2 regions of the Streptococcus parauberis NCFD 2020 genome follow, and region 2 is predicted to be linked to the other one. Evidence: riboswitches for the same ligand, from Rfam matches in the RefSeq annotation. Region 2 holds a riboswitch; the other holds the start of a gene.
The links. Region 2 has a riboswitch for thiamine pyrophosphate ahead of thiT (energy-coupled thiamine transporter ThiT). Riboswitches for the same ligand answer to the same signal wherever they lie in the genome.

Region 1: linked by a shared signal. The riboswitch ahead of SPB_RS11630 (ECF transporter S component) and the one ahead of thiT (energy-coupled thiamine transporter ThiT) in region 2 are both predicted to bind thiamine pyrophosphate.

Annotation. Positions count from the first base shown of each region.
Region 1 is NZ_AEUT02000001.1:893,759-910,050, forward strand. Features, by position in the region: gene SPB_RS04495 (chloride channel protein) at 1-200, shown strand, start outside; gene alaS (alanine--tRNA ligase) at 218-2,836, opposite strand; gene prsA (peptidylprolyl isomerase PrsA) at 3,087-4,031, opposite strand; gene SPB_RS04510 (O-methyltransferase) at 4,095-4,802, opposite strand; gene SPB_RS04515 (thiamine phosphate synthase) at 4,952-5,149, opposite strand; gene SPB_RS11480 (TenA family protein) at 5,383-5,637, opposite strand; gene SPB_RS11585 (hypothetical protein) at 5,622-5,744, opposite strand; partial or broken gene SPB_RS11630 (ECF transporter S component) at 5,996-6,568, opposite strand; TPP riboswitch at 6,824-6,913, opposite strand; gene SPB_RS04530 (HAD family hydrolase) at 6,969-7,478, opposite strand; gene SPB_RS04535 (L-lactate MFS transporter) at 7,633-8,874, opposite strand; gene SPB_RS04540 (HAD family hydrolase) at 9,008-9,646, opposite strand; gene pepF (oligoendopeptidase F) at 9,817-11,619, opposite strand; gene SPB_RS04550 (competence protein CoiA) at 11,645-12,580, opposite strand; gene SPB_RS04555 (MFS transporter) at 12,653-13,798, opposite strand; gene SPB_RS04560 (pseudouridine synthase) at 13,898-14,614, opposite strand; gene nagB (glucosamine-6-phosphate deaminase) at 14,692-15,396, opposite strand; gene queA (tRNA preQ1(34) S-adenosylmethionine ribosyltransferase-isomerase QueA) at 15,588-16,292, shown strand, end outside.
Region 2 is NZ_AEUT02000001.1:117,503-133,794, reverse strand. Features, by position in the region: gene pepF (oligoendopeptidase F) at 1-1,714, shown strand, start outside; gene SPB_RS00725 (DUF4430 domain-containing protein) at 1,748-2,122, opposite strand; gene SPB_RS00720 (ECF transporter S component) at 2,106-2,609, opposite strand; gene SPB_RS00715 (glycoside hydrolase family 25 protein) at 2,941-3,783, shown strand; TPP riboswitch at 3,867-3,963, shown strand; gene thiT (energy-coupled thiamine transporter ThiT) at 4,005-4,568, shown strand; gene SPB_RS00705 (aminoacyl-tRNA deacylase) at 4,644-5,117, shown strand; gene SPB_RS00700 (YccF domain-containing protein) at 5,120-5,485, shown strand; gene SPB_RS00695 (histidine phosphatase family protein) at 5,502-6,134, shown strand; gene SPB_RS00690 (HAD family hydrolase) at 6,166-7,068, opposite strand; gene lysS (lysine--tRNA ligase) at 7,242-8,732, shown strand; gene SPB_RS00680 (ATP-binding protein) at 8,852-11,890, shown strand; gene hutG (formimidoylglutamase) at 11,944-12,954, opposite strand; gene hutH (histidine ammonia-lyase) at 13,149-14,690, opposite strand; gene SPB_RS00665 (APC family permease) at 14,716-16,053, opposite strand; gene SPB_RS00660 (HutD family protein) at 16,079-16,292, opposite strand, start outside.

The DNA.
Region 1 (16,292 bases), 780 kb from region 2:
TCCAATTTGCAATCTTAATTGGTGCAGCTTTATTTTTAGCTATAATCAATAATATTCCAATTGCAGCAGTCCTTTTCTTACTTGAAATTACTGGACAGCCACTAATCAATGGAATTCCAGTAGCTATGGCAATGGCCTCAGCATATCTTACAATATATTTCTTAAAAAAATTTGCCCAAAAAAAAAGTAGAAAAGTTTAACTTTTCTACTTTTTTTCTTATAACTGATTTGGAACTTCGTTTAGTAGATCATTGATTTTACTTGCATCAGAGCCACCAGCCATAGCCATATCTGGTTTACCACCACCTCGACCTGAAACAATTGGAGCTAAAGCTTTGATCACATTACCTGCATGAAGTTCTTTTGATTTACTTGCAACTAAGACATTAACTTTTTCACCAATTGCTGCAACCAAGATTAGGATATCAGAGTAATCTTTTTGTTTCCAATTGTCAGCAAAAGTACGGAGAGCACCTGCATCAGAAACTGAAACTTGTGTTGCAATATAAGTATGTCCATTAACTTCTTTAACATCTTTAAAGACATCGCCAGCTTGAGCGGCTGCTGCTTTTTCTTTCAATTCAGCAACTTCTTTTTGCAATTCACGTACTTGTTCATTCAAACTTGCAACTTTTGTAGGGACTTGTTCAATTTGAGGAGCTTTAATAGTACTTGCAATTTCTTTCAAAGCATCTTCTTCTTTACGATAAGCCTCAAATGCTTGCTTACTTGTTACTGCTAGGATACGACGAGTTCCTGAACCAATTCCTTCTTCTTTAACAATCTTGAACAGACCAATTTCAGAAGTGTTTGAAACGTGTGTTCCACCACAAAGTTCAACAGAATAATCGCCAATAACAACGACACGAACTAACTTCCCATATTTTTCACCAAAGAGCGCCATAGCACCCATTGATTTAGCAGTTTCAACATCAGATTCAATCGTTTGAACTTTAATAGCATTCCAAATTTGTTGGTTAACTTCTTCTTCAATACGACGTAACTCTTCAGCAGTAACTGCCTCAAAATGAGTGAAGTCAAAACGAAGGAATTCTTCTTCATTTAATGAACCTGCTTGAGTAGCATGTTTGCCAATAATATTATGCAAAGCAGCATGAAGCAAGTGAGTTGCAGTATGGTTTTTCTCTACTGCAAAGCGACGTTTGTGGTCCACTTTGAGCATATATTTTGTGCCAACTGATAAGTTTGCTAAAACTTCAACTGTATGAAGTGCTTGACCATTTGGTGCTTTTTGTACATCAATCACATTAGCAATAACTTCACCATTATCATTTAAAATAACACCATGGTCAGCAACTTGTCCACCCATTTCAGCGTAGAATGGTGTTTGGTCAAATACTAATAAGGCTTGTCCTTCTGATACGGCTTCACTACGTTCATTATCCACAACAATTACTGATAACTGACCTTCTAATTTTTCTCTATCATAGTTAAATTCAGATAACTCAGTGATATTTGCAAGAGTTTCATTTTGCATGCCCATTGAACCACCTTTAACCACAGCAGCACGCGCTCGGTCTTGTTGTTCTTTCATAGCAGCTTTGAAGCCATCATGATCAATCTTATAACCGGCATCTTCTGCCATTTCCTCAGTCAATTCTACCGGGAAACCATAAGTGTCGTAAAGTTTAAAGATATCTTTACCTTCAAGTGTATCTTTACCCTCCTCTTTTAACTGTGCTAACAATTGATCCAAATGACCAGAACCAGCATCGATGGTACGAGCAAATGTTTCTTCTTCACGTTTAACGATTTTTTCAATGAAATCTTTTTTCTCTAAAATTTCAGGGTAGTAAGATTCCATGATTTGACCAACAACCATTACTAATTTGTAAAGGAAAGTTTGGTTAATGCCTAGACGACGACCATGCATAACCGCACGACGAAGCAAGCGACGTAATACATATCCGCGACCTTCGTTACCAGGAAGTGCCCCATCACCAATTGCGAAAGATAGAGCACGAATATGATCAGCAATAACTTTAAAGCTCATATTGTCGCCATCTTGATCATAAGTTTTACCAGAAAGTGTTTCAACTTCACGAATGATTGGCATAAACAAATCTGTTTCAAAGTTAGTTTTAGCACCTTGCATAACAGCTACTAAACGTTCTAGACCAGCACCCGTATCAATGTTTTTGTTAGGTAATTCTTTATATTCAGAACGAGGAACTTCAGGATCAGCATTAAATTGTGACAAAACAATGTTCCAAATCTCAATGTAACGATCATTTTCTAAGTCTTCTTCTAAAAGACGAATACCAATATTTTCGGGATCGAAGGATTCACCGCGGTCAAAGAAAATCTCTGTATCAGGACCTGAAGGACCCGCACCAATTTCCCAGAAGTTTTCTTCCAAAGGAATTAAGTGACTTGGCTCAACGCCAAGAGCAATCCAACGGTTGTAAGAATCAGTATCAGCTGGATAATAAGTCATGTATAGTTTTTCTTTAGGGAAATCAAACCATTCTGGACTTGTTAACAACTCAAATCCCCATTCAATAGCTTCATCACGGAAATAATCACCAATTGAAAAGTTACCAAGCATTTCAAACATGGTATGGTGACGAGCAGTCTTGCCAACATTTTCAATATCGTTAGTACGGATTGATTTTTGTGCATTTGTAATACGTGGATTTTCTGGAGTGACAGACCCATCAAAATATTTCTTTAAAGTTGCAACCCCTGAGTTAATCCACAATAGTGTTGGATCATTTACAGGAACAAGATTTGCAGATGGTTCCACTGAGTGACCTTTTGATTTCCAAAAGTCTAACCACATCTGGCGAATTTCAGCTGATGTTAATTTTTTCATAAGTTTACCTTCTTTACATTTTTAAAAACAAAACAAGCCCATTGGACAGAGGGCGAAAACCGCGGTACCACCTCTATTCAATGAGCTTGTCATTATCTTTAGTTATTATTCAATTTGATAGTTAAGTAGCAAATTTATCAGATTGTCCATGACTTGCATCACCCGTCACTTTTCTGGTTCAAATCTTAATAGATTATTCTTAACTTACTAATTATACTGTCTTTTTCAGCAAAGGTCAAACAAAAGCTGATTATTTATCAACTGATGTTTTCAATGCACTATTAGCAGATTGTTTATCAGTAGCAAATTGAGATAAGATATTTGAGAATGCTTTATCTTTAATTTTGACATTTGCTCTATCTAACTCTTTTGCGATAACTTTGTTTTGGAAAGCAGTATCATTGTTTTTTTCATCCAAAATAATTTCTTTTAGACGAGTTTTATATTCTTTCCAATCAGCTTTCTTATCTTCTTTCTTAGCCATGTTAACAATGTAATATTTCTTCTGATAAGTAGAAGGGTCCATTACTGAAATTAACTCTGATTTTTCACCAGCTTTTAATTTGCTAGCTTCTTTAATAACATCACTTGGCAAGCTTTTGTCAGACGAATCAAAGGTATAATCTACTTTTTTCTTTTCATTAACAGTATTCTTTTTAGCAATATCTTCGAAATTAGCACCTTCTGCTTTTGTTTCTTCTAATACTTTTTTAGCTTTTTCTTCATCATCTAAAGTAATGACTTGAGTAGTCATCTTAGGTGTGTAGTTATCATAGGCTTTTTTGTAATTAGCATCTGTTAATTCTTTTTCAGCTTCTTGCTTAACTGCATATGTGACTAGCATGGTTGTACGAATTTGTTTTTTATATGTTTCAGTTGTCATACCAGCTTGTGAAAGTGCTTCAGAGAATGATGCCCCATATTGTTCAGCAGTTTTATTGTATGACTTTTCTACTTCTTTATCAGATACTTTTTTACCATATTGGCCTTCAAAAACACGCGATAAAATTAAACTGAGCATTGATTGTTGTGCAGCTTGTGTTGTCTTTGCTTCATTATAAAAGTCAGTTACAGTGATTGTATCACCCTTCATTGAAACCAGTTTAGTATTGTCATTTGTTGAATTACATGCTGCTAATGTCATTACTGATGCAAGTGTAATAAAACCAGTAATTAACTTATTAGATTTTTTCATTAAATTATTAGCTCCTTTTTTATCTTTAACCAAATCATTATAACATATTTTCTTAAAACTTTCTTAATCTGGTAAGTCAATTACCTCTTGGTTTTTGCGGACCATTAATAAACCATCCGATAGAGGCAGAAGAGTGGCGGTCAGTCCTGGATTGTCCAACGTAGCTTCAAACAGTCTTTGCAGTCCACGGTAGATTGTCCGCTGCCCACGACGAACTTCCTCAATCGGCTTTACAATATCCCCACCTTGAAAAATATCATCAAAAACGATCATCCCACCGACTTTTAAATGCTTGAGAATTTCAGGTAGAAAGACAATGTACTTGGATTTGGCAGAGTCCATAAAGACAAAATCAAACTCTTCATCCAAGTTTGTAATTAAGTCAGCAGCATCACCTTCAAGTAATTGGATTTGATTACGTCTATCAAATTTTGCAAAGTTTTCTTTAGCAAAAGTAATCATTTCTTCGTTACGATCGATTGTTACTATTTTTGATTGCGGTGCATTTTCAGCCATCAAAAGTGCTGAAAAGCCAATCGCTGTACCAATTTCCAGAATTTTCTCAGGCTGTAAGCTTTGCATTAATAATCGGAAGTAAGCCACTACTTCGTGCTGAATAATGGGAATATTTTCTTGCCGAGCGAATGCTTCGAGCTCAGCTAAAAATCCTGTATTTTGTTTTTGTTGTTTTCTCATAAAATGCACAATGTCATCCTTTATAACAGGACGACGCATATTATGATTTGCATTCTTACTATATGAATTTACCATAAAAATAGCATATCACAGACAATCAACCAGTGTCAAGAAGAGCGCTGTCTAGGGATTTCTTCTTTGAATCGAAATTTAGAAAATATAGAATCTGATTAAGAAGACATACTCCTTCATACCTCTTAATCAAATTCTTTCCTGTTATCTAATTATTCACTTTTTAAAGTTAAATCCAATCGACTTCTGAATGATTTGCAGGTTTGTTCAATCTCTTTAGACCTAGCAATTGCTGAAATGACTGCTATACCATTTGCTCCTGCTTTAATTATTGGTTCAATATCATTTTGACCTATACCACCAATAGCAACTATTTGGCGAGATTTAATAAAATTATCAACCAGTTGCATTTTACTACTGTTTGATAATTATTCTGCATAAGTATCAATCATCCTAAAATAATGTTTGATGACATCAGTTGAAGAATCATCTGCATAAAAATGTATCCATTCATAAAAAAATGCCCTTCTGAAATCTCATTCTCCGATATAATTTTTTTGGCTACTTGATTATAAATCCAGGGACAAGGTCCCGGTCCCATAACTGATAATGCTCTAGCAATCCCAAATTCGTGCTCATTATATTACATCTGTTTGATATAATGATCAAACGACGGGCACCATTGACTACCACTGATAATGGATTGATAGCTTTGCCCTGTATATTTTGCAAGCGATTGGTGTGGCTCTTCTGCTGCCCCCATTTCATAATCCAAAATAGCTGAGATCTGATTAATGAAAAATCGTTTATCATCTTTACTATTTGCTTTAGTTAAGCACAATGCATATTTATCTAAAAATTTATCAAGTAAGCATGATCCTCTTATAAATAATGACAAATTGCTTTCGGGTCAATATTTGTCTCAACAATTCCTTGAATAAATAGATTGTGATAAATAATATCAATATATTTATTAGCCTTTTCAAGCATAACTTCTTTTAACATGGTTCTCCTTCATCTTACCTCTATCTGAATTGGTAAAAAAGCACCAGCAAACTGACAAAACAAACACTAGCTAAAAACATGATATCTTTCCTTGATCTGGTTTTTTTAATACAGCAAGTAGATGGCCAAACTGCTTTTTCCACACCGTGAATAACCACTTATCAGAACAGATTCCATATCATTCACGATTAAGTCGATATCCGCAAAAATAGGATTACTTCCTGGAAATGAATAAGTTAGATTTTCAATTGTTAACATTCATTTACCCGTCTATCCATTTGATACGAGTTGAGCACTCCGCCTTTTTCTAATTGTTGGCCTATCATTTTTGAGAGATAAAAGAAGGCAACTGATGATAAGGTTCTTATAATAAGTATCGTAAAATTGTACTTAAAAGAGAATGCAGATAATCCGTTAGTATAAAATGACCAAGCGTAACTTAATAGTGATGTAAAAATGGCAGATAGTAAAAATGGTAGCCAATCAGACCATTTATATTTTAAGAGGGGAAAGCCTAGTTCTGATCCCAATCCCTGTAAAAAACAATAATTAAACCACTTGGAGCAAAGACAGATCCAATTAGTACTTCAATTAAAGCTGCTAATAACTCTGTAATTAAGGCAGTTCCCGGTTTTTTTAAGATGTAAATTGCAATTGGTCCTGACATAAACCAGATACCATAAATTACTTCTTAGCCAGCCTACTGGTCCCAAAAATGGAACTAGGATATTCGAAAATAAGCCCGTTGAAAATTATACTACTCCTAGAATTACTGCAATCAGTGCAATTAGTAAAACATCTTTTAATACAACTTTATTCGTCATTTTCTTCCTCGTATCGATTTCTTTTGTATATCACAACACTTTTATTTATAATAAAAGTAATTTGCTTTCTTTCACTACCAGACATTATCTAAGGCGTAATCACTCCTCTCATTATTTTTAACATAAGCATATAATTTATAATAAAAATTAGGAAAACAAAAAAACTCCATTTACATATAAATGGAGTTTAACTATTGATTACATTGAAAAAGAATTTGATAAATAAACTTCTTCTTCAGTCCACGACAAAAATAAGTTTCGTGAAACACATTTCCCTTCGCCAGTCCTAACTGTATCAGGTTCAATGGGTATAATCTCAGCATAACAGCACCCCAAATGTTCTATTAAATTTTACAAAAAGATAATATCATATATTGTGAAAAATGACAAGGCTTTCATTTCACAAATGTTTTTCTATAATAGCAGGTAATTCAGATAAATCATTCAAAATGATGTCAACCTCTGAATAATCCTCTGGTTTTATGGTATACAAGTTATTTTGATAGTAGATTGTTTTCATATTAACAGATTTTGCTAATTTCAAATTTGAAATAGAATCCTCAACTAAAGGAATTTTTTCTAAGTCAAAATGATATTCATTTGCAATATATTGAAAATAGGCAGCATGTTTATCCTCAAAAACTGTATCCATAACACTTAAGACATCTGTAAAATAATCAAAGATACCAGCTGATCGCAAACCAATTTCTGCGATCTGCTTGTAGTTACTTGTAATGGCGTATAGTTGAAATCCCATTTCAGCTAGCTTTTCGATTGTTTTTTTAGCATTCTTCATTAAAGTTACATGAGCATAACCATCGATTAATAATTGATGCTTTATATCAGCAATGTCTTGTGCCTGAAATTCGGAGATAAGTAAACCAGAAAGATAAGTATCAGCCTCAGACATTGATAGTGACCATAATTGGTCCTGAATCTAATTAGTGAGACTTAGACTTTTTAATACAAGAAGATGATTAACTAGATCATCCCAAATCTGATAAGAATCAAAGATAACACCATCTAAATCAAAGAATACTTGTTTTATCATTTTTTCCAATCAATTATTTTATTTCTACTAAGCTTTCTTTTTTATCTGTCGCTAAACTATTCTTCAACCAGACAGAAATTGATAAAGCCAGTAGAAACAAGCCGATGAAGACCACTAAGGTATTAGTATAACTCTTAGTCATTTCAAAAATCATAGATAATAACATTGGTCCTACAAGCGCAGCGATTCCCCAAGCAGTTAAGATATAGCCATGAAGGGTTGCCAATTCTTTCGCTCCGAAAATATCACTCAAATAAGGAGGGATAAGAGAGAAGCCTGCACCATAACATGTCATTAAAATTGCCATTGATAGGACAAATAGAAATGGTATATGGAAGATAATTAAGAAGAATGACATGAGGACATTAACAATGAATAGAATGACAAATGTTAAGGGACGGCCAATAAAATCTGAAAGGCTAGCCCATAATAAACGACCAAAACCATTGAAAACCCCCATTAAGCCAACAACTACAGCTGCAGCTTCGACAGACATTCCAGCAACATCTTGTGCCATTGGAGCTACTACAGAAATAAGACCTAGTCCACAGGCAATATTAATAAATAAAATTAACCATAAAATATAGAATTCTTTTGTTTTTAATGCTTGGCTAGCAGACATTCCATTTGTCAAATCAGTTGCTGATTTATCCTTACTTTTGTCAACTAATTGTTGAAACTCTTCAGGATTTGGTTTTTTGATAAATTGCGATGAAATTAGCATAATTACAAAATATACTAAACCTAATATATAAAAAGTATTAACTAGTCCTCGATGATTAATTAAGTATTGGGCAATTGGACTTGTAAGTAATGAAGCAAATCCAAATCCCATAATTGCTAATCCTGTAGCCAAGCCTCTTTTATCAGGAAACCATTTTATAATGGTCGATACAGGAGTAATATAACCAGCTCCTAAACCAAGTCCACCAACAACACCATAGCCCAGGTAAAGTAACCATAATTGGTGGTTAGCGACAGCTAGTCCTGTAAGCATCGTGCCACCTGCATATAGAATTGCTGAAATAGTACCTGTAAGACGCGGACCAAACTTTTCAACTAGTTTTCCCATAAAGGCAGCAGACATTCCTAAACAGAAGATTGCTAAAGAAAAAGCAAATGCGACTGAAGATTGTTGCCAACCAGTTTCCATCATAATTGGATTACGATAAACACTCCATGCATAAGTCGATCCGAGCATTAAATGAAGAACTACTCCTGCAGTAGCTACGATATATCTATTTGTCTTTTTCACCAAAAACCTCTTTCTATAAATCCGAACATAAAAGTGAAGCAAATTATGCAATGTTAGGTTTTTAGTTTATAAAACTTATTACATTTTGTCAATTTATTTGTTTTAAATTAAAACACGTACATTATCAAACCGATCAAAACATTTCATACGCTTCTTTAAAGCTGGATATCAGTTTGTCACAAGCTGATAAGTCTTGTTTGGGATAACCAGGGTTAGCAAAGCCAACACAGGTCATTCCCGCTGCCTTGGCTGCTAAGCTTCCATTCTTAGTATCCTCAAATACAATACAAGCTTCAACTGGTGCACCTAATAATTGTGCAGCTTTCACAAAAACATCTGGTGAAGGTTTTGAGTGTTCTACTTCTTCTCCACTGACTAACACATCAAAAACATGGTCAAGTTTAAGCGCCTTTAAGTTGCGCTCAATATCTTGTCTGGGTGAGGAAGAAGCAACTGCTAAAGGGTAGCCTTTTTCATGTAAATACTTGATAAATTCTGGTGTATGTTGGATTGCTTTAACGCCATCCCTAGAAATCATCTCTTCTCTACGATCATTCATTTCATTAATTAAGGTTTCCACTGAATCATCTAGCTGACATTCAGTTTTCATTTTTTGCCACATGAATTCAAATGTGGTTCCCATGAATTGGTATTGATAAGATTCATCTGTATCAATACCTCTATCTAATAGCATTTGTGTTTTACTGCTTAAAAAAGTGTATTCGGAATCAACAATGACTCCATCCATATCAAAAATAATAAATTCTTTCATATTTCCCCCTCAAACTCAGAACGTTTTCTATTTATGAAAAAATCATTCAACTGTATAATAAACTATTATCAATTGAATGACCTTCTTTTCAATATTGTAATAGCAAAATTAAATGATAAAACTTCACTATTTATCTTATGTTATAGTTAAACTAATCACAAATACAGAACTTATTTGTGCGCGCCTTTAGCAACTAATTCTTCTAATTCAGTTAATCGTGCTTCAAAAACAGCGAATGCTTGATCCAAGTAGTCTTCTTGAGTCATATCAACACCTGCTTTGGCAATGACTTCTAATGGGTAATCAGAATTTCCTGCTTTCAAATATGACAGATAAGCATCAATATCTTCTTGACTTCCATGGACAATTTTATTTGCTAAATAGCTTGCCGCAGCAAAACCAGTTGAGTATTGATAAACATAATAATTATAGTAGAAATGTGGAATTCTAGCCCACTCATATTGAATAAAATGATTATCTTCTTTAGCTAGTCCATAATATTTTTGATTAAGTTCGGCGTATAAATTATTAATGTATTCACTTGTTAAGACTTCACCATTTTGATCAGCTTGGTGAATCGCATGCTCAAACTCAGCAAATTGAGTTTGACGGAAAACAGAACCTCTAAAGCCATCCAAATAATTATTTAAAATGGCAAAACGAGTTTTATCATCAGCTACTTCTTTCAAGAGAGCTTCAGTTAAAATATTTTCATTTGTTGTCGATGCAATTTCTGCCAAGAAGATACTATAATCACCATAAACATATGGTTGATTTTCTCTAGTTAAAGTTGAATGTAGGCTGTGGCCAGTTTCATGAATCAGTGTATAAAGGTTATCAAGATTATCTTGCCAGTTAAGTAGCATAAATGCATTTGTATCATATGATCCACCTGAATAGGCACCTGAACGTTTACCTTTATTAACATGAACATCAATCCAACGTTCTGTGAATGCACGATTTACTCGGTCTGAATATTCCTTACCAAACACTTCTAAAACAGTTTGTACTTTCTCAATTGCTTCATCATATGTCATATCAAGATTTGTCTCAGATAATGGTGTATAAACATCATACATTTTAAGTTCATCCAAACCAAGAACTTCTTGTCTTAATTTCAAGTAACGATGTAATAATGGTAAATGTTTATTTACTGATGAAAGTAAAGTGTCATAAACTGCTTCAGGAATGAAATTTGCAGACATTGCTGCTTGGCGAGCAGAGTCATATTTATGAACACGCGCTTGATAGTTTTGTACTTTTACATTTGTTTGAAGTGTTTTGGCGTAAGTATGTTGAAATTGTTCATAAGTACTATACATTGCTTCATAAGCAGCTTTGCGCACATTACGATCTTTTGATTCCATCAAACTGATAAAGTTACCATGTGTGATTTCAACTTCCTTACCATTATCATCTTTCACAATTGGGAATATCAAATCGGCATTATCCAAAATACTAAATGTTTCTTCTGCCCCATTAAAGATTTCTTGTGCACCAGCTAAAAGTTCTTCCTCACGTTGAGACAAAACATGCTCTTTATATTTTAATAATTTTTCAAAGTAGTGATTGTAAAGTTCCAATTGACTTTCTTCAGCTTTAAAAGTATCTAATTGTTCAGTTGACATGGTCATAAATTCAGGCTCATAAAATGAGAAAACTTGCCCAAATTTTGCATATAAACTAGATGCTTTTGCTTGATACTCTTGATATTTGGCTACGGTAGTATCTTGATCGTTTTTCATTGATGCATAAACATAGACTTTTTCAATGCGACGCGCCAATTCAAGCTGACTATTCGTAATTTCAAACAACATTTTACTTGAATCTAATAAATGACCAGCATATTTTTGCGCTGCATCAGCATCCTGATTTAAGACCTTTAGTTCAGTTTCAAATTCTTCATCTGTTTTGAAAATTGTACTTAAATCCCAAGTGTACTTTTCATCTAAATGACTACGATTGTCTGTCATAAGTTCCTCCTAAAATTGTGTTCTCTCATATTTTAACATAAAAGCTAGGAGGGTGAAGCGTTTGCACGTCTTTATTAGAAATTTCTTTATTATATGCCTCAAATGCATCATAAAAAGGTTTTAAATCCGACTCAATTAAACAGAATCCTTGCTCACACTTAGGTGGATTATATTGCGGATAAAAATCCTCAACCGACAAACATAAAAGATTAATTCCCATTTGATAGGCTTTTTCCTGCCTAAGCATCCAATACTTATTCCGATATTTCAAAGCTTTTTGAATTTTTTGCAGAAGATGGCTATCGCTTTTTACCTTGATAGGTTCTAGATTCATTTTTTGAAATGGCATTCTAAAAAATGACATAAGGTTCCCATCCAGAGGACAAGTTCTAGTTAAACAAGTTACCTTCCCCATTAAATCCTCATGAATCATATAGCAGAGTCTTAGGCAATTTTTTTCTAGATCAATTTCCCAGAGATAGAAGCCTATCGACCAAGAAAATGATAAGAATTGTTTTTGAAGATAACTTAATTTATGCTTTATCCATAGATTCTTACCTAATAACCAGATAATGTATTGATCATTGTCTCTATAATTTTTTGTTCGTTCCACTAATCTATCTGGAGGTAATGAACTACACTGGACTTCTAATACTAATTTATGATTGACTTGTAAATCAGCAATTTGATTTATACTTGGAAAAAAGGTTTCAATCGTCACTTCTTCACTCTTTTTAAGATTCTGGTAGAGTTTAGCCTTGAGTAATAAATGTTCCGTTGATTCGTTAAGTGAGCTGTTAGGACAATTTAATAAATTCTTATGAGCAAAATGTGCTTGTTTCACTTTTCCTCTCTTTAAAGAGACTTGACCTTTACATACTGGACAGTAATAGATACCTGTTTTGGGTAAATTATCTAAGGTGGTGAGCCGATTCCCCAAATCATCAATTGCAACTAACATTATTTCTCCAAATCTGTTTCTTATCTAATTATTCGTAAATGACAAAAAAAAAAAAGCTATAGTCATAGCTTTTTATTTTTTTGGTAAGGCAAGATAGACTAGGCTAGTGATAAACATGAGGGCACTAGTTATATAGAAGGGTGTAATAAAGGCTTCCATATGAAAGGCCGCTGGCAGTTTAGTTAGAATTACTGGCGTCAAAATAACACCAATATTTCCAGCGGTGATAGCTAAGCTAGTTACAAAATTGATATGTTCACGGCTATAGTATTTTGCAATATAATTGAAAACTGATGACATTGTTCCGACAAAACTTGCACCGATTAAGAACGCTGCAAGGAAGAAAACAAATTTATGATTTGAAAGGGTTAAGATGAAATTTCCAATCCCCATTAAGAGAATCATTACTAGCATTGTTTTTTCTGATAAGACTTTGGTCAATTGACCAAATACTAAACCAACAAAGATACCACTAAAAGCTAATAACGATAATAAATTACTTGCAAAAAAGCTAGAATAACCATAATGACTGACCAATAGTGTAGGTAATTTAATAGTTGCACCAATGTAAGAAATACCAACAAAGAAAGTTACTAACATTAACAATATTGCTTTTTTATCAAAAACTGTTGCTGATTTTAAAGGTAAAATTTCTTTGTCTGATTCCGGAACAATTTTCGTAAAGAAGAAATAAACTGGGATAACCAATAAATAAACAAGATAAGTGTAATTAACTCCAATTAACAAAGCTAATCCAACAATAAAGGTTGTTAGTGCTTTTCCAATATTTAAAGTTGCTGTCCGAAAACCAATCATATTTGCTCTGGTTTCACCTTCATAATAGTCACTGATGATACTAATTGACAGTGCATTATATAAACCAATCCCAATTCCTAGTAATAGGCGACAGATTAAGACAATTGTGAAATTGGTCGTAATAAATGAGACTAATCCTGAAATTAATATAAAGATTAGACCGAGTTGTATTGTCTTTTTCTTACCAATTTTGGCAACTACTAAATTGCTAAGAATAACAAAAATGGTAATCATCATTGCTGGAATAGTCACTAAACTCTCAACAGATGCAAGACCTATATGTGGGTTTTGACCATGGTAAAGTTCAAATAATTTGGGAATAGCTGGCGCAATGGCTAGGTGCGACATGAGGAAAATTGAAATTGACAGAATGGACAATTTCGTCGATAATTTATCTTTCATGAATAATCTCCTTAAAAATGATACCTTCTTAGTATATAGCCCGTCGGGTATTAATGCAAGGATTGTGATTTTTTTCATGAATGTTTTTCTAATAATAGGTTAATCTAAAAACTTAATTATTTCTGTCTTTTCCAGTTCGGTCAGTTTTCGGTATTGTCCAACTGGTAATTCACCCAAGGTAAGTCCAGCAAAAGAAATTCTTTTTAAGTAGATTACTTTCAGTCCATAAGCCAGAAACATCTTCTTAACTTGATGGAATTTTCCTTCAGAAATCGTAACAACTGCTTCCGAACATTTCTCATCTTTTTTCAAAATCTGCAAATGGGCTGGTTTACATTTAGTCCCATCATGAAAGACAATTCCTTCTTCAAAAAATACGAGCGCATCATCTTTTAATTGGCCATTAACACGAACCAGATAGGTTTTAGAAACATGGTGGCTGGGATGAAGCATTCTAAAACCAAGTGGTCCATTATCAGTCAATAAGACTAACCCTTCAGTGTCACGATCTAATCGACCTATGGGATAGAGTTTTGCATATCTATCTTCCACAGATAGACAATCAATAACTGTTTGATGAAGTCCATCACTTCTTGCGGATACAACCCCATTTGGTTTATTTAAGATAAAATAATGATGGCCTTCAGCTTGAATGGGAGTACCTGAAGCAGTAATTACCTGCAAACTAGGATCAACATTAGTTTTACCATCCGTTATGACCTTTTCATTAACTTTTACTTGCTGACTTTTTATAAGAGTTTTGACTTGATTACGCGAGCCAATCCCTTCTTCTTCCAATAATTTATCTATTCTCATAGAGGTAGTTTACCATATTTCAACAAAAAAAGAGCTAAGAGGAGAATCTTAGCCCAAGGGGAAACGAGATTAATTAATTAATTTAAAAGCGAAGCGGCATCCGTATCGACTATAACAACACAATTTGGATGTTTTTGTAGAATTGAGGCTGGTAAGTCCTCAGTAATGTCACCAGTTAACATTGCTCTCACTGCTTCTGCTTTTTCTTTACCAAAAGCAAGCAAGACAACCATTTTTGAATCCATAATTGAAGCAATACCCATAGAGATAGCTTGTTTTGGCACATCATCAATGGAATCAAAGAAACGACTATTAGCTTCTATTGTTGAAGCTTCAAGATCAACAACATGTGTTCTTTCTTCAAATGATGTACCTGGCTCATTGAATCCAATATGACCATTACGTCCAATACCTAATATTTGAAAATCGATTGGGTATTCAGAAATAACATCATTATAACGTGATACTTCTTGATCTAAATCACTTGCTAAACCATTGGGTAGATAATTCTTTTTGAATGGTTTTTCGTTAAATAAATGATCACGCATGAAATAATCATATGATTGGTCATTTTCGACTGGTAGTCCAACATATTCATCTAAGTTTATACTTGTAATTTCAGAAAAATCTAAATCACTAGCAACAACTTCTTTATAGAAGGTTACCGGAGTTGAACCAGTTGCAAGACCTAAAGTTTTTGCGCCTTTTGCTAAACTATCCTTTAATAAGGTGAAGGCAACTTTTCCACCTTCTTCTTGATTTTGTACACGAATAACTTTCATTTCATACTCCTTTTATTGGTATAGACCTTTTATAATTATATTATATGGTATATACCAATTTTTGTCAAGTCAAATACTCATGTTTTTGAAATTAATCTAATGACGCTTCCAGCCTCACGTGATATAATAGTTAACGATCTAATTATTGCAAGGCATAAGATTTTAGCTTTGCCATTACACAAAGGAGAAAAATGAATACAAACGATTTTGATTTTGACCTACCCGAAGAGTTAATTGCTCAAACACCGCTTGAAAAACGTGATAGTTCAAAACTGTTAATCATTGATCATAAAAAAGAAACGATGGTTGATAGCCATTTTGATCACATTATTAAAGAGCTTAATCCTGGTGATGCACTTGTCATGAACAATACGCGAGTTCTTCCCGCCCGCTTGTATGGTGAAAAACCTGACACTAAAGGTCATGTTGAACTACTACTACTAAAAAATACCTCTGGTGACCAATGGGAAGTCTTAGCTAAACCTGCTAAAAGACTCAGAGTTGGCAGTCAAGTCTCTTTTGGTGATGGCCGTCTTAGTGCCACTGTTATTGAAGAACTAGAGCATGGTGGTCGAATCGTTGAATTTTCTTACGACGGGATTTTCCTGGAAGTTTTGGAAAGCCTTGGGGAAATGCCGCTGCCGCCTTACATCCATGAAAAACTTGAAGATTCAGAACGTTATCAAACAGTATATGCAAAAGAAAATGGCTCTGCGGCTGCACCGACTGCTGGCTTGCATTTTACCCAAGAACTGTTAGAAAAAATTGAGGCTAAAGGTGTCAAACTAGTTTATCTGACACTGCATGTTGGGTTAGGTACATTTAGACCAGTCTCTGTTGATAATGTCGATGAACACGATATGCATTCTGAATTTTATAGTCTTTCTGAGGAAGCT
Region 2 (16,292 bases):
CTTTCTTTTAGCTATCGAAAAAGCTTTAGAAGACGTTAAACAATTTAAGCTTGATTTTGATGGGCACCTCGAAACTTATGAGGATTTTAACAGAGCTTTAATGGAGATTGAGCAAATTTATATCCAAATGAGTCATATCTCTACTTATGCCTTCATGCCACAGACAACTGATTTTTCAAGTGAAGAATTTGCTCAAATTGCGCAATCGGGTGATGATTTTATGACCAAAGCAAGTGTGGAACTTTCTTTCTTTGAGACTGCCCTTGCAAATGCTGATGAACAAGTGCTTGACCAATTAGAAGCGAACACATACTACAGTGCAACTATTCGTCAAGCAAAAGTTCAAAAGCAATTTCTACTCAGTCCAGATGTTGAAAAGGCATTAACTAATTTACGTGAGGTTCTTAATGCGCCTTATGATATCTATACCAAGATGCGTGCTGGTGACTTTGAAATGGATGATTTTGAAGTAGATGGCAAAATTTACAAAAATTCATTTGTCACTTATGAAAACTTCTATCAAAATCATGAAAATCACGACATCCGTGCCAAATCTTACGAATCTTTTTCTAAAGGTTTAGCAAAACATCAAAATGCCGCAGCCGCTGCATACTTAGCTAAAGTTAAATCTGAAAAATTGATCGCAGATATGAAAGGCTATCCTTCTGTTTTTGACTATTTATTAGCTGAGCAAGAAGTTGAACGTTCAATGTTTGATCGTCAGATTGATTTAATCATGTCTGACTTTGGTCCTGTTGCTCAAAAATTCTTGAAACACGTTGCCCAAGTTAATGGTCTTGACAAGATGACCTTTGCTGATTGGAAATTAGATATTGATAATGAACTTAACCCTCAAGTTTCCATTGATGATGCCTATGATTTAGTGATGAAATCAGTTGCCCCATTAGGAACTGAGTACCAAAAAGAGGTTGAACGTTATCAAGCTGAACGTTGGGTTGACTTTGCTGCTAATGCAAACAAAGATTCAGGTGGCTACGCTGCAGATCCATATAAGGTACATCCTTACGTTTTAATGAGTTGGACTGGTCGTATGTCCGATGTTTATACTCTAATCCATGAAATTGGTCATTCTGGTCAATTTATTTTCTCAGATAACAATCAAAGCTTCTTCAATACACATATGTCAACTTATTATGTTGAAGCTCCTTCAACTTTCAACGAGCTTTTATTGAGTGACTATTTAGAACATGCTTTTGAAGATCCGCGTCAAAAACGTTTTGCTTTAGCTCACCGTTTAACTGATACTTATTTCCATAACTTCATTACGCATTTACTTGAAGCAGCTTTCCAAAGAAAAGTTTATACTTTAATTGAAAATGGTGGCACCTTTGGTGCGGAACAATTAAATGCGATGATGAAGGAAGTTCTTAGTGAATTCTGGGGAGATGCCATTGAAATTGACGACTATGCCGCATTAACTTGGATGCGTCAAGCTCACTATTACATGGGCTTATATAGCTACACTTATTCTGCAGGGATGGTAATCTCAACTGCTGGCTATCTTAATCTAAAAAATAATGAAAACGGCGCTCAAGAATGGCTAAGGTTCTTGAAATCTGGTGGTAGCTTAACACCACTTGAAACCGCACTGCTAATTCATGCAGATATCTCAACTGATAAACCACTTCGTGATACTATTCAATTCTTAAGTGATACGGTTGATCAAGTCATTGCCTATAGCAATCAATTATAAAAAAGAGTCTGGGACATTTGTCTCAGACATTTTTTATTTCATTTTTTCTTGATAAAACTCCACTCGATCGCCATCATGAGCCTTGATTTTATCTGCTGCTTTGGTTGCTAACTTTTTATTAACTTTAAAGAACCAATAAGTTTTAGTTTTGGGATCTTGTTCAAATCCATCAATGGCAGTGATGAAACCAGATTTTTCTTTTACTTTATAATTAGCTTTCAAAACATCCATAATAGTATCACCTTTTTTGAAGGTAACTTTTTCACTAATTGTATCAGTATCTTCTTTTACAATTAATGTTAGATAATATTCTTTTTTAACTTGCTTTGGTGAATCGCTCTGCTGACTACAAGCAACTAAAAATAAGGAAAAAAGAATAAGGAAGAGGCTCTTATATTTTCTTGTCATGAAGTAATCTCCTAAAAATAGTAATAATAATCAGATAGAATAAAAAAGTTGAAACAGCATGCGCAATATCAAAAGGCATACCAATTAAAACATAAGACCAATATGGCATGCTATAAAGATAAGCAAAACATGAATCAATCATGACACCATATGCCAAAGCTAAAAAGGCGGCTAAGGTAGCTTGAATCAGTAATCCTTTTTTATGCCATTTTCTAGCAAGTGGGTAGATAATAAAATGCCACAGGCTAATCAATATCATGTATATTGTCATTTGCCAAAAAACCCAGGGACCAAACCCCAGTAAGAATGACGTTAAAAAGATTGTAATAACCATGATTAAAAGTGACTCATAAAAACCAAAGAATATGGCAAAGACTAAAAATAAAGCAGTCACTGGTTGAATATTAGGCAGTTGGCTAAAAGCCATTCGCAATACAAAAGCAAGGGCTGAAAATAGGGCAATTCTAGTGATTTGTTTACTGGTCATCATTTTTCTTTCTATCAGTTTTACTCTATTATGACAGATTTTAAGGAACTTGACTAGTCCAATTCAAAATAGAATGATAAGATGTAAGAATTAAATTAATGGCAGGTTATAAAATTCCTCAAATTTTCTCATTAACATAGTTTCATACTGTATATTACGAATAATTTATTATAGTTTCAAACTATTTGATTATCGATTTAAATTTTTAAATAAGGCTTTCATGACAGTAATTGCGTTTAGTTTTGAACATAATTGATTATAAAGTAAGATAATATAAGAAATTAGTTAGGAAATTTTGATTTTTTTTTTGCTTTAGGGTACAATATGACTAATGAGAAGAAGAATAAAGCCTATCGTTGTGCTAGTCTTCTTTATCTTTATTGCATTTCTTTTAATTATTGGAAAAAATCATTCAGACAAGACGAAAGAAAAGGAATTAAGTATTGCACAATCAAATATTCCAATAGTTACTAGCAAAACAGATAAAAAGACAGAAAGCACAATAGACAATGAAGAATTAATCTTGAATCCCATTGTTGATGTGTCGGGCTGGCAATTGCCAAGTGAAATCGATTATGATACCTTATCCGAAAATATTTCAGGTGCTATTGTGCGTGTTTTTGGGGGATCTCAAATAACCTCAAAAAACAATGCAGCTTATACCACTGGTATTGATAAATCTTTTAAAACACACATTAAAGAATTCAAGAAACGAAAAATCCCTGTTGCCGTATACAGTTACGCCTTAGGGTCAAGCACAAAAGAAATGCGAGCTGAAGCTAAAGCATTTTATAAAAATGCCTCCCCATATAATCCTACTTTCTACTGGATTGATGTAGAGGAAGTAACAATGAAGGATATGAACAAAGGTGTGAAAGCTTTCCGTCAGGAATTGGAAAGACTTGGTGCTGAGAATGTTGGTCTTTACATTGGTACATATTTTATGGCGGAACAAGAAATATCTACTGAAGGATTTGATGCAGTTTGGATTCCTACCTATGGGAGTGACTCTGGTTATTATGAAGCAGCTCCTGATACAAAGCTGGATTACGATCTCCACCAATATACATCACAAGGATATCTTCCGGGATTTGATAATCCATTAGACTTAAATCAAATAGCTGTTAATAAAGATACAAAATCTACTTATGAAAAATTATTTGGTAAAAAATAAAGACCTTTCGGTCTTTTTCTATATCTAAAGTCACAAACTTGACAAGTCTAACTCGAACATATTATAATGATTAAAAATAATAAATTTTCACAAAGGAGTGCTTTGGCTGAGATCGTTAAGACGAAATCCTAAAGACCTGATCTTGTTAATACAAGCGTAGGGATTGTGACCGTGATAATGTAATTATCAAGGCTCTTTTTGTGAATAAAAGGAGCTTTTTTATGTCTAAGAACACAAATCTCCGCTATTTAGTGGAAGCAGCAATTTTCGCAGCATTAGCTATGGCTTTATCTTTTATTCCAGATTTTTTCAGTTGGTTTAGTCCTTCTTATGGTGCTATTCCTGTAGTCTTGTTTTCACTTCGTCGTGGCCTAAAATATGGTGTCCTTGCAGGTCTAATATGGGGACTCCTTCACTTCGTCCTTGGAAAAGTTTATTATCTCAGTTTAAGCCAAGTATTTATTGAATACATTTTGGCCTTCATGTCAATGGGTGTGGCTGGTTTCTTCTCAAATCAATTAAAAGATTTGATTATTGCCAAAAACAAGATGGGTTCTATGACCGTTGCTTGTCTTGCAGCAACTACTGCTGTAGTTCTTCGCTATTTCTGGCACTTCCTAGCAGGCGTTATCTTCTGGGGTTCATATGCACCACCAAGAACTTCCGCTGTTTGGTATTCTTTCACAGTAAATGGCACTGCTAGTTTACTAACATTAATCGTAGTCGTTATTGCGATTGTTATTTTAATCCCAACCCAAAGTCAATTCTTTGCACCAAGGGATTAGGTCTTAACGCCAATCATAAAAAATGGTATAATAATATATTATACCGTTTTTTTATTGGTCTTAAAGGAAGGTCCTATGGCAAAAAAGGCAAAACTCAAAAAAACCTTAGTTGAACAAATTTTAGATAAAGCGAAAATCAGCTACCAAAGCTTAGCAATTAATGCCCTAAAAGGGGAGTTACCTGATGGGATTGAGAAAGCTGATGTTTTCAAAACCTTAGCCTTAGTTGGTGATAAAACTGGGCCAATTATTGGCATTTTGTCTATTACAAATCATTTGTCTGAGAAAAAATTAGCCAAGATTTCTGGAAACAAAAAGGTTTCAATGATTCCACAAAAAGATCTTCAAAAGACAACTGGTTACATTCATGGAGCTAACAATCCTGTTGGTATCCATCAAAAACATCCTTACCCAATTTTTTTCGACCAGTCCGCACTTGATAAAGGAAGCTTAATCGTTTCTGCTGGAGAGCTGGGCCGGTCTATTCAAGTGGATAGTCAACAATTGGCTGATTTTGTTGACGGTCACTTCGCTGATATTAAGGAGTAAAAATGAAATTTCTAGGAAATATTATCTGGTTTCTTTGTTCTGGTCTATGGGCTTGGTTGTCATGGACTTTCATCGGTCTACTATTTTCAATCACCATTGTTGGCTTACCTGTCGGAATACAATGCTTTAAAATTGCTAATTTTGGCTTGTTTCCCTTTGGGAAAGATATTGAAATTGGCCAATCTGGAACTAGTTTATTATTAAATCTGATTTGGATTATTTGTTTCGGCTGGCAATTAGCTGCTGTTCACTTAACCTCTGCCATTTTATTATGTATTAGTATAATTGGTATCCCATTTGCCGTTCAATCTTTGAAATTAGCAAAATTAAGCCTATTTCCTTTTGGGGCTAAGTTTATTTTGAATTAGGAGTTAGTTGAAGTTTATGAAGTTATATTTTGTGAGACATGGAAAAACTGAGTGGAATCTAGAAGGACGATTTCAAGGTGCATCTGGTGATTCGCCATTATTGGAAGAGTCATATGAAGAAATTAAAGCTCTAGGTCAAGTCCTTGCAAGTGTCGATTTTGATGCTATTTATTCTAGTGACTTAAATCGAGCAAAGCAGACAACAGAGTTATTATTAGAAAATGCTAATCAAGAATGTCCTATTATCTATACCAAATCTCTACGTGAATGGAAACTAGGTAAATTAGAAGGGACAAAAATTGCTACGATGACTGCTATTTATCCTCGTCAGATGGAAGCTTTCAGTAATAATTTAGCCAAATTTAATGCTAGTCAATTTGAAGCTGAATCAATTTATCAAACGACATTCAGAGTTAAAAAACTGATTCAAAGCTTTGAAGAAAAAGATTACCAGCATGTCTTATTAGTTGGACATGGAGCAAATTTGACAGCTTCAATACGTTCACTGCTTGGATTTGAACCGGCTTTATTAAGAGCTCAAGGTGGACTAGATAATGCTAGCCTGACTATTCTAGAAACTGATGATAATAAAAACTTTAATTGTTTATTATGGAATGATAAACCTTACTTAGATGATAAAATTCATTAAAAAAGATTGAAGACTTTTCTTCAATCTTTTTTTATTTAACATATTTCATGCGCAAGATTTTTTCTTGCTGTTTGTCTAGTCTTAATAAAATAACAACTTTATCAATACTCATATTACTTTCAAGTAATCGCTCTGCTGCCATCATTAATCCATTGTTTAAACCTAATTCGAGAATTGGATTTTTCTTATCATTGACGTCAAAAATGAATTTGTTATCAGGTAAGTCAAATAGGACTTTAACTGCGCCAAAGAGTTGTTCAAAGTTGTCGATAGCAACGTCAAAGACAGGTTTTGTTCCTGTCTTTAATTTTCTGCCACGATGGTTGAACCACATAGAATGCCAACCACCATTAAAGGCGCCCATAATGTCATTATCATAAGAATCTCCGACATATAAAGTAGTCGATGGATTCATATCAAATTGTTCTGCTGCTAAATTAAAAATTTCCTTTTCGGGTTTTTGAAAACCAGTAGCTTGACTAACAATGACCCGTTTTTGATCAACATAGTCATACAAACCTAACTTTTTCACTTTTTTCAATTGATGCTCAGTTGGACCATTAGTGATAATTCCCATCGGAACACCTTTAGATTTTAAGAAATCTAAAGTCATTCGCATTTCTTCAAGCATTGTAATATTTTCCAGTTCATCTTCATAAACAGCTTGAAAATGTTCTCCTTCAGTTTGACTGATTTCCTTGTAACCAAATTCAAGGAGAGTTTCTTTACAACGCCAAAACCTAAAGTACTCAGTTGTCCATTCACCAGCCATTACACGAGGAAAACCAATATCTGAGTAATGTCTAAAACGAATATAAGCTTGATTAATAACTGACATATCAAAATTTGGGAAACACTTTTCCATAGCCTGGCAATATGGCGCTTGTTGGTCATAGATAGTGTCGTCAACATCAAAAACAATTGCTGTAATCATGGGTCTCTTTTCTGTATTTTGTAATATAGGTCTCATTATACTATTTTCATGACCTATAATCAAATAGCTTTCCATTATAATGGTAGCTTTTCACGACTATTTTTATGGTGAAAGTGAGTGTATTCTGAATGCATTTGTGTTACAATAGGAGGGAAAACTTATTGGAGGAAACCATGTCTAACGAACACATCGAAGAATTAAATGATCAACAGATTGTCCGTCGTGAAAAAATGACGGCTTTAGCTGAACAAGGAATTGATCCATTCGGTAAGCGTTTCGAACGCACTGCCAATTCAGCACAATTAAAAGAAAAATACGCTGACAAATCTAAAGAAGAATTACATGATTTAAATGAAACTGCCATCGTTGCAGGTCGTCTTATGACAAAACGTGGCAAAGGAAAAGTAGGCTTTGCCCACTTACAAGACCGTGAAGGTCAAATCCAACTTTACGTCCGTAAAGATGCTGTTGGTGAAGAAAACTATGATATCTTTAAAAAAGCCGATTTAGGTGATTTTATTGGTGTTGAAGGTGAAGTTATGCGAACTGATATGGGTGAGTTGTCTATCAAAGCAACAAAATTAACTCATTTGTCTAAATCACTTCGTCCTTTACCTGAGAAATTCCACGGTTTAACAGATATTGAAACAATCTATCGTAAACGTCACTTGGATTTAATTTCGAATCGCGAAAGTTTTGATCGTTTTGTTACACGTTCAAAAATGATTTCAGAAATCCGTCGTTACTTGGATGGTATGGATTTCTTAGAAGTTGAAACACCTGTACTTCACAATGAAGCTGGTGGTGCTGCCGCTCGTCCATTTGTCACTCATCACAATGCACAAAACATTGATATGGTTCTTCGTATTGCAACAGAGCTTCACTTGAAACGCTTAATTGTTGGTGGTATGGAACGCGTTTATGAAATAGGTCGTATCTTCCGTAATGAAGGTATGGATGCTACACATAACCCTGAATTCACTTCAATTGAAGTTTATCAAGCCTATGCTGATTACCAAGACATCATGAACTTGACTGAAGGAATCATCCAACATGCAGCAAATGCTGTTAAAGGTGATGGACCAATTGACTATCAAGGAAATGAAATCTTAATTAATCAACCTTTCAAACGTGTTCATATGGTTGATGCCATTAAAGAAGTTACTGGAATTGATTTTTGGCCAGAAATGTCTATTGAAGATGCATTAGCTCTTGCCAAAGAAAAACATGTCCCACTTGAAAAACACTTTACAAGTGTTGGTCATATTATCAATGCTTTCTTTGAGGAATTTGTTGAAGAAACATTAATTCAACCTACCTTTGTCTTTGGACATCCAGTTGAAGTTTCTCCTTTAGCTAAGAAAAACCCTGAAGATGGTCGTTTCACAGACCGCTTTGAGTTATTTATTATGACTAAAGAGTATGCTAATGCATTCACGGAGTTGAATGATCCAATTGATCAACTTTCTCGTTTCGAAGCCCAAGCTCAAGCTAAAGAGCTTGGTGACGATGAAGCAACTGGTATTGACTATGACTTCGTTGAAGCACTTGAATATGGTATGCCACCGACTGGTGGTCTTGGAATTGGGATTGACAGATTATGTATGTTGTTAACAAACACTACTACTATCCGCGATGTTCTACTATTCCCAACAATGAAATAACAATGGAGCTAGTCTAAATAAGACTAGCTTTTTTTGTTAATCCAATTTTAATGGAACCTTGATTTATCTAACTATTTAGTATATATTGGTAGTATATTTTGAATGGAGGCGTTTACACTATGTCAGTACTAACACTTAATTTATTAGGCAACCCTTCTATTCTTCTTGATCAAAAAGAAATATTTTTTTCCTTCTCTAAAATTAATGCCTTGCTCTATTATATGGTGATTAACGGCAATGTTAATCGTGACCAAATTGCAGGAATCCTTTGGGAAGATAAAGATAATCAAACTGCTAAAAAAAATCTGCGTAATACAATTTATCAAGTTAATAAAATTTTGGGAGACGATTTTATTATCTGTCCTAGTCGTTCAATCCTAGCTTTCAACCCCGACTTAACTGTTGAATCTGATGTTACTGAGTTTTTAACAAACCCAAAACATCATCTTGATTTATATAAGGGGGATTTCTTACAAGGTTTCTACTTAAAATCGAATGAAACCTTCGACCTTTGGTTAACCAAAATGCGTTCTCATTGTGAACAGATGTTTATCAAATATTCTTATCAAAAAATTGAACAGATGTTAACGACTGCTCCTTTTGAAGAGGTTGAAGAGACAATCTTTCATTTAATAGCAATTGATGAATATGAAGAGAAAAATTACCAATTATTAATGCGTCTTTATCAACACCACCATCGTTTCGGAAAAGTGATTGAGATCTATTATAAAATGGTCAATTTATTAGATAAGGAACTAGGAATAGCACCCAGTGAAACTAGTCAACAAATCTATGAAGAAGTTGTTGCTAAAAACCGAAACAAAAGAAAAGTTACCCAGTTTCTCAAAACAACTAATCAATTTTATGGACGAATAAATGAAATCAAGGCGCTCGAAAATTATTTCGATAAGATCCTTGAAAGTTCTCAACCTCGAACAATGCTCTTAGTTGGTGGCACCGGCATTGGAAAAAGAACGGTTACTCGACAAGTCCTTTCAAATCAAACTAAAGAATTTCAAATTGTTACCTCTGAATGTTTCCGGGAGGATCGTCAAAATTCACTACGTCTCTGGCAAGAAATAACTGATGGTTTAGGAGATTTAGTTATCCAACACCAACTAATGACGATAAGTGAATGGAAAAATCGTATCCAGGATTTCTTTCCATCCCTACTTTCTAATAAAAGTGTCTTAATAAATCAATCAGAATTAGTTACTTTTATAATTGATTTGATTAAAGGAATCGCTGAACGAAAAGCAACTGTTATCCTAATTGAAGATATCCATTTTATGGACGCTGACGGAATCAACTTACTCCAAAACATTATCAATCATATCAAGAATTTACCTGTTGCTTTCGTCTTGACGAAACATATTGATTCTTCAAGAGAATTGGACGTGTTTATCAATCAATTGGTCTATAGAAAACAATTGGATCAACTTAAATTAAATCCCTTATCAGAGAAGGAAAGTTTAGCTTATCTTCACCAAAACCTAGACCATTTGAATTTAGGGGACCAAGATTTTCAAAAAATTCTCACCCTTAGTCAAGGTAACCCATTTTTCCTTTCAGAATACTGTGCGCAGCAATTGCAAGGCTATAAATTCCAAGCCTTAACCCCTGCAATGGAAGCAAAATTTTCTATTAAATTAGAACAGGTCAATAGCCAGGGAGCGGAGCTATTAAATTACCTCGCTTGTTTCCAAATGTCTGCTCCATTGACACTTTTGTCAGAGTTACTTACTCTACCTTACCAAGATTGTTTAGATATAGTTGAAGACTTATGCCATCAACAAATTCTTGAGGAAACCTATAGTGAACAAGAAGTCAATTGTCGTTTCCATCAGTCACTATTTGCCATTTACTGCTATGATCACTTAACAATTGCTAAACGCAGAATGATGCACGCGCAAATTGCTCAAAGTTTAGAAAATAGTATCCACCAACATCATGATCCCAGTCACCTCTTTAATGAGATTTCTTATCATTATAAATGTGCCAAACAACCAATTAAAGCCTTAGCTTTTCAATTGAATTATCTAGAATCTACCTTACAATTCCACCATGAACTGTTTCCAATTTACACCCAAACCAATGAGCAAATCAGTCCTTCTTGGAATGAGAAACATCAGCTCATCCAAAATCAATTTAATCTGATTCGTAAACAAATAGAAGAACTAAGATTACGTTATGAGAAAATCAAAGATTTCCAAGAGTCGATGATTAAGTTCCTCTATTTAGAAGGTTGCTACATGATTCGAGTCGGTCAGTATCAACAAGGAATTGCCAATATCCAAAGAGTAATTGCTTTCGCTAATGAGTGGCACCACACAGACTACTTACTTGAAGGATATCGCCAATTGATTTACTACTGTATCCAAGTAGAAAATATCCCCGAAATGAAGTATTATACTGATTTAGCACTTGATGCATCGGTAGAGGCAAATAACCATGAAGCTATCGCGATCAATCTTAGATTGCATGGCCTCTACTATCTGATGGTTGGAAGAATTGACGACGCTATTCACCAGATAAAAGAATCAATTAATTGCTTCAGTTTGACAGCTAGTCTCCAAAGTAAATATGCCATTCAAATTGCTGCTGCGCTAGACTATTTGGCAGAAATTAAGCAAATGCAAGGTAATCCCGATCAAGCCATGGCCTATCAACAAAAAGCAATCACATTGTCACAAAATAATTTAAATGAGCCATCTATTATCTCATTCTATATTGGTTTAGGAATTTCCTATTATTACAAACAGGATTTTGAAAATGCTGACCGAATCTTTATTCAATCCAAGGAAGCACTAAAATCATTGAGTTTTCCTTGGAAAGAAACGCAATTAGAAGTTTATTCCACTCTAATTAATTGTGCTAAAGGTGATTATCAGTCTTTAATTAATGTCATTAATAAACAAGATTGTTTGATTTCACGCTATTCAAATCCTCGAGATAAGGGCTATATTAATTATTTATTTGCAATTATTGCTTACAAACTACAACTGAAAATCATTTGTGATGACACCCTTCAGTCTCTTTTGCCACATGATTTCCAATATTATTATTCGACTGCAAAGACACATCTCAATCCATATCGAGACTGTCAATTAATCAAAGAACTAGATTCCCTTAACCAAAAAATCATCATAACTAAGTAAAAAACCTGATAAGTAGAATTAGAGTACTTAAACTCCTTCTACTTATTAGGTTATTATCTTATACTTTTAATGATTTGATGATTCTGTGCAAGAATCTGGGTAATGTAAAAAATAAAAGTTGCTGCTAAATTAGCTGTATGGTTATCGATATCATGCGGAGGAGAAACTTCGACTAGGTCAAAACCAATCAATTTACCACTTGCCGCTATGTGTTGCAAGACAATCAGAGCTAATTGAGGGTCTACACCTAAGGATTGAATCGCACTAACCCCAGGGGCATGACCAGCATTAATGCAGTCCATGTCTATGGTTAAATAGATATGTTCTTTATCTTTCAAAAAATCATCAACTGCCAGACAAACATCTTGGTAACCCATCATGTACATATCTTGGCCTGTTAAAAATTGGATAGCTTTTGATTTGGCAACAAAATCAAAAAGAAAAAGATTATTATTATGCTCTTGAATACCAAGCACCATATAGGGGAAAATCTGATGATTACTCAAAGTATAATCAAACATTTGTCTAAATCCTGTACCAGAATTTGGGCCAGTATGCTCATAAGGTCGAAGATCAAAATGAGCATCCATATTAATGACAGCCAACTCCTCCAGAGGGTCCATTGACTCTTTTAGTCCTAAATAATGGCCAAAGGCAGTTCCATGACCTCCGCCTAAAACGATGGGGACAATCTGTAATTCCCTCATTCGTTTCACAGCTGCCGCAAGCGCCATTTGCATATCCTCTAATGAATGGTTCGGTGCATCAATATCACCACAATCATATAAACGAACCGAATTACCAAAGTGCCAAGGTAACTTAGCTAACTGTGACCGAATGGCAATTGGACCTTCCCCGGCCCCAACCCGTCCATTATTGATATAGACACCTTTATCACTTTTAAATCCAATGATTCCAAAGGCAATTCCTTGTGCAGGGACCAAGTCCAGATTATTTAAATCAAGGAATGACATGAGCATTCCCCACTTAGCGTTATATAAATCTGTATCTTCAATCCCAGGTCTATAATATGAGTAACTTGTTGGGAAATAATTGCTTAACATTTCTTCCTCCTTAGACTATTAATTCTACCATCTATTATAAGGGTCATATTAATCAATATCAATAGTTATTTGTTAATCAGTGAGTTTATTATTGATAATTATAAGAAAAGGAAGAGTTTGGCAAAAACTCTTCCTTACTTAAGGATAAGCTATTTAATGGCAACTTAAAAAGACTTTAACTAATGGAATTAGAACTAGAATTGAATTGTAAGGTCTGCTTCTTTTTCAACTGCAGCTAAGAATTCTTTACTTTCGATAACTTCAGATGCTTTATTCAATTCATCATAGATTTCGATATCTTTATCAAATTCAATAAATTTAAGAGTTTTACGGAATACATCATACGCTGGTTGTGTACCTTTGCCAAGTTTTCCATTTTCTGGTTTAAGATCCAAGGCTTGGCAAGCAGCCATAATTTCTGTAGCAACAATGCGACGTGAATTCTTAAGAATTTCTCCTGCTTTGCGCGCAGCTATTGTACCCATACTTACAAAGTCTTCTTGGTTTTCACAAGATGGAATTGAATCCACACTAGCTGGATGAGCTAGAACCTTGTTTTCTGATGCAAGTGCAGCACAAGCATATTGGGTAATCATAAATCCTGAATTTAGTCCTGGGTGTTTAACTAAGAATGATGGTAATTTACTCAAACTTGTATTTACAAGACGTTCAACACGACGTTCTGAAACATTACCAATTTCTGAAATAGCAATTCCAAGGAAATCAAATGGTTGAGCCATTGGTTCACCATGGAAGTTACCACCTGAAATAACGTGTCCATCTTTACAGATGATTGGGTTATCAGTAACTGAGTTAATTTCAATTTCCACTTTTTCTTTTACATAAGCAATTGAATCTTTGCTTGCGCCATGAATTTGTGGGATACAACGTAATGTGTAAGGGTCTTGTACGTGATTTTGCGTAGCTTCAGATATATTCTTACTGCCTTCAATTAGATTACGGATATTACGAGCTGTAGCAAGTTGTCCGCTTTGAGGGCGAATTGTATGCAATCTTTCTTCGAATGGACTGTTAATACCATTGTGTACTTCTAGAGAAAGTGCGCCAGCGATATCTGAAAGTTTTAACAATTGAATGGCATCATAAGTTGCAAGAGCACCAATTGCTGTCAATACTGTTGTACCATTGATTAGGGCAAGTCCTTCTTTGGCAGCCAGTTGAATAGGTTCGATACCTGCTTTTTTCAAAGCTTCTTTACCTGGCAATAATTCACCTTTATAGTATGCTTTACCTAAACCTAGGATTGGTAATACCATGTGAGCAAGTGGAGCCAAGTCACCGGAAGCTCCAAGTGAACCTTTTTCAGGAATATAAGGATGAACGCCTTTATTTAAAAGTTCAAGTAATTTTTCAATTGTTGAAAGACGAATTCCAGAGAATCCTTTAACTAATGAGTTAATACGGATTAACATGATGGCACGAACAGTATCTTCTGGTAATGGATCGCCAAAACCTGATGAGTGAGTTCTAATTAAGTTTTCTTGTAATTGAGTTGCATCTTCTGGTGAGATAGAAACGTTACATAGAGAACCAAAACCTGTTGTTACACCGTAAACAACTCTTTTTTCTCTTACAATATCATCGACAATTTTACGTGATTCAGTCACTTCTTTTTTGGCATTTTCGTCAATTTGACATTGTTGACCTTCACGCGCAACAGTTACCACATCTTCTAGTGTTAAACTTTCACCATCTAAATTCAAAATTTTTGTCATTTGATAAAATCCTCTATCTTTCTAATTAATCTGTTGTTTTTGGAGTATTTGTTGCCTGTTTACGTCCATGCATAAAGTAGTAAATAGTACTTGAAATAATGACACCAATAATACCATAAACAACATTCATTGGGTTATCACCAATAATCATTAATAAACTAATTACAACTGCAACAATTGGAATAACTGGACCAAAAGGAACACGGAATGTTAGATCAGCATTTGGTTCAAGTTTACGCATTTTATTTACAGCTAGTGCAGTTGGAATATATTGGAAGAAACGGAATACTACAGAAAGTGTAGCTAATGTTTCAAATGATCCTGACAACAAGAGAGCAATTGCAATACCACTGGAAATTGCAATGGCAACAACTGGAGCCGCATTTTTATTTTCTTTAGCAATACCTGCTGGTAATAGGCCTTCATTTGCAATAGCTGCACCATAACGTGGAACCATGATGGATTCTCCCATATTCAAACCAGTAATTGAAATAAGGGCACCAATTGAAACCATCCATGCTCCGGCAGGGCCAATCATTTTAACAAAAGCATCTTGTACTGGTGCATTTGTACCCATGATACCACCACCTAACATAGCGATAGTTCCACCAATGATAAGCATATAAAGAATAGATACAATTGAGATTGAGCTTAAGATAGCACGGGGCACATTTTTTTCTGGGTTGCGCATTTCACCAGCAACAATTGAAAGTGTTTCAAATCCAATGAAGCCATAGAAAATATAGACTGCTGTTCCTGACACGGCACTCATCAAACTTTGTCCATCTTCTAATTGAACAAATGGGGTAAAATGACCAACTCCATTTTTAAAGAAGAAGAGAGTGCAAACTGCAAAGGCAACAATTGGAATTAATTTTGCAATAGTTGCTGTAATGGTTAAAATTTTTGATGTTTTCAAACCTGCAATATTCATTAAAGAAAGAAGAATAACTAAACCAATACTAAGGGGTACGTTCATGCCTTCACATGCAGGGAAAGTGATAATAAACATTTTTGCAAAACCAGCTGCCATAGCAGCCCAAGCAAAGATGGTTACTGCCCAGCCTAGAATACCAACATTAAAGCCGATGAAATCACCAAAGGCACGTTTTGAATATTGGAAAGCCCCACCATTTTTTCCAAAATAACCGGAAACTTCTGCAAAACATACTGCAAGCATAATTGTTAATACGGCTGTCCCAGCCATTACTAGAATTGAAGCTGGACCTAAGCCTTTATAGATACTTTGTGGAAGTAAGAAAATTCCTGAACCAATTACAGCATTGATACCATATAAGGTTGCTCCACTAAGTGAGAATTTTGCGTCTTCCCGTTCTTGCACGCTAAGTTTATTTGAATCCATAATATTGCTCCTCCTTAAAGAGCCTTTAATCATGCAAACTAAATCCATCTCTGTCTGATAACCCCGCCCAAACCGCTATCATCTGGCCAACTTCTTGATAGGGAGATAAATTTATCTTTATTGAGTTATTTGTGGAATTTTTTTCTACAATTAATAAATGATTTGCTTGTAATATTCCTTCACACATATTTTCAATTTGAAAATGAAGATCATTTAATGCATAAATGAATTGAATAGGA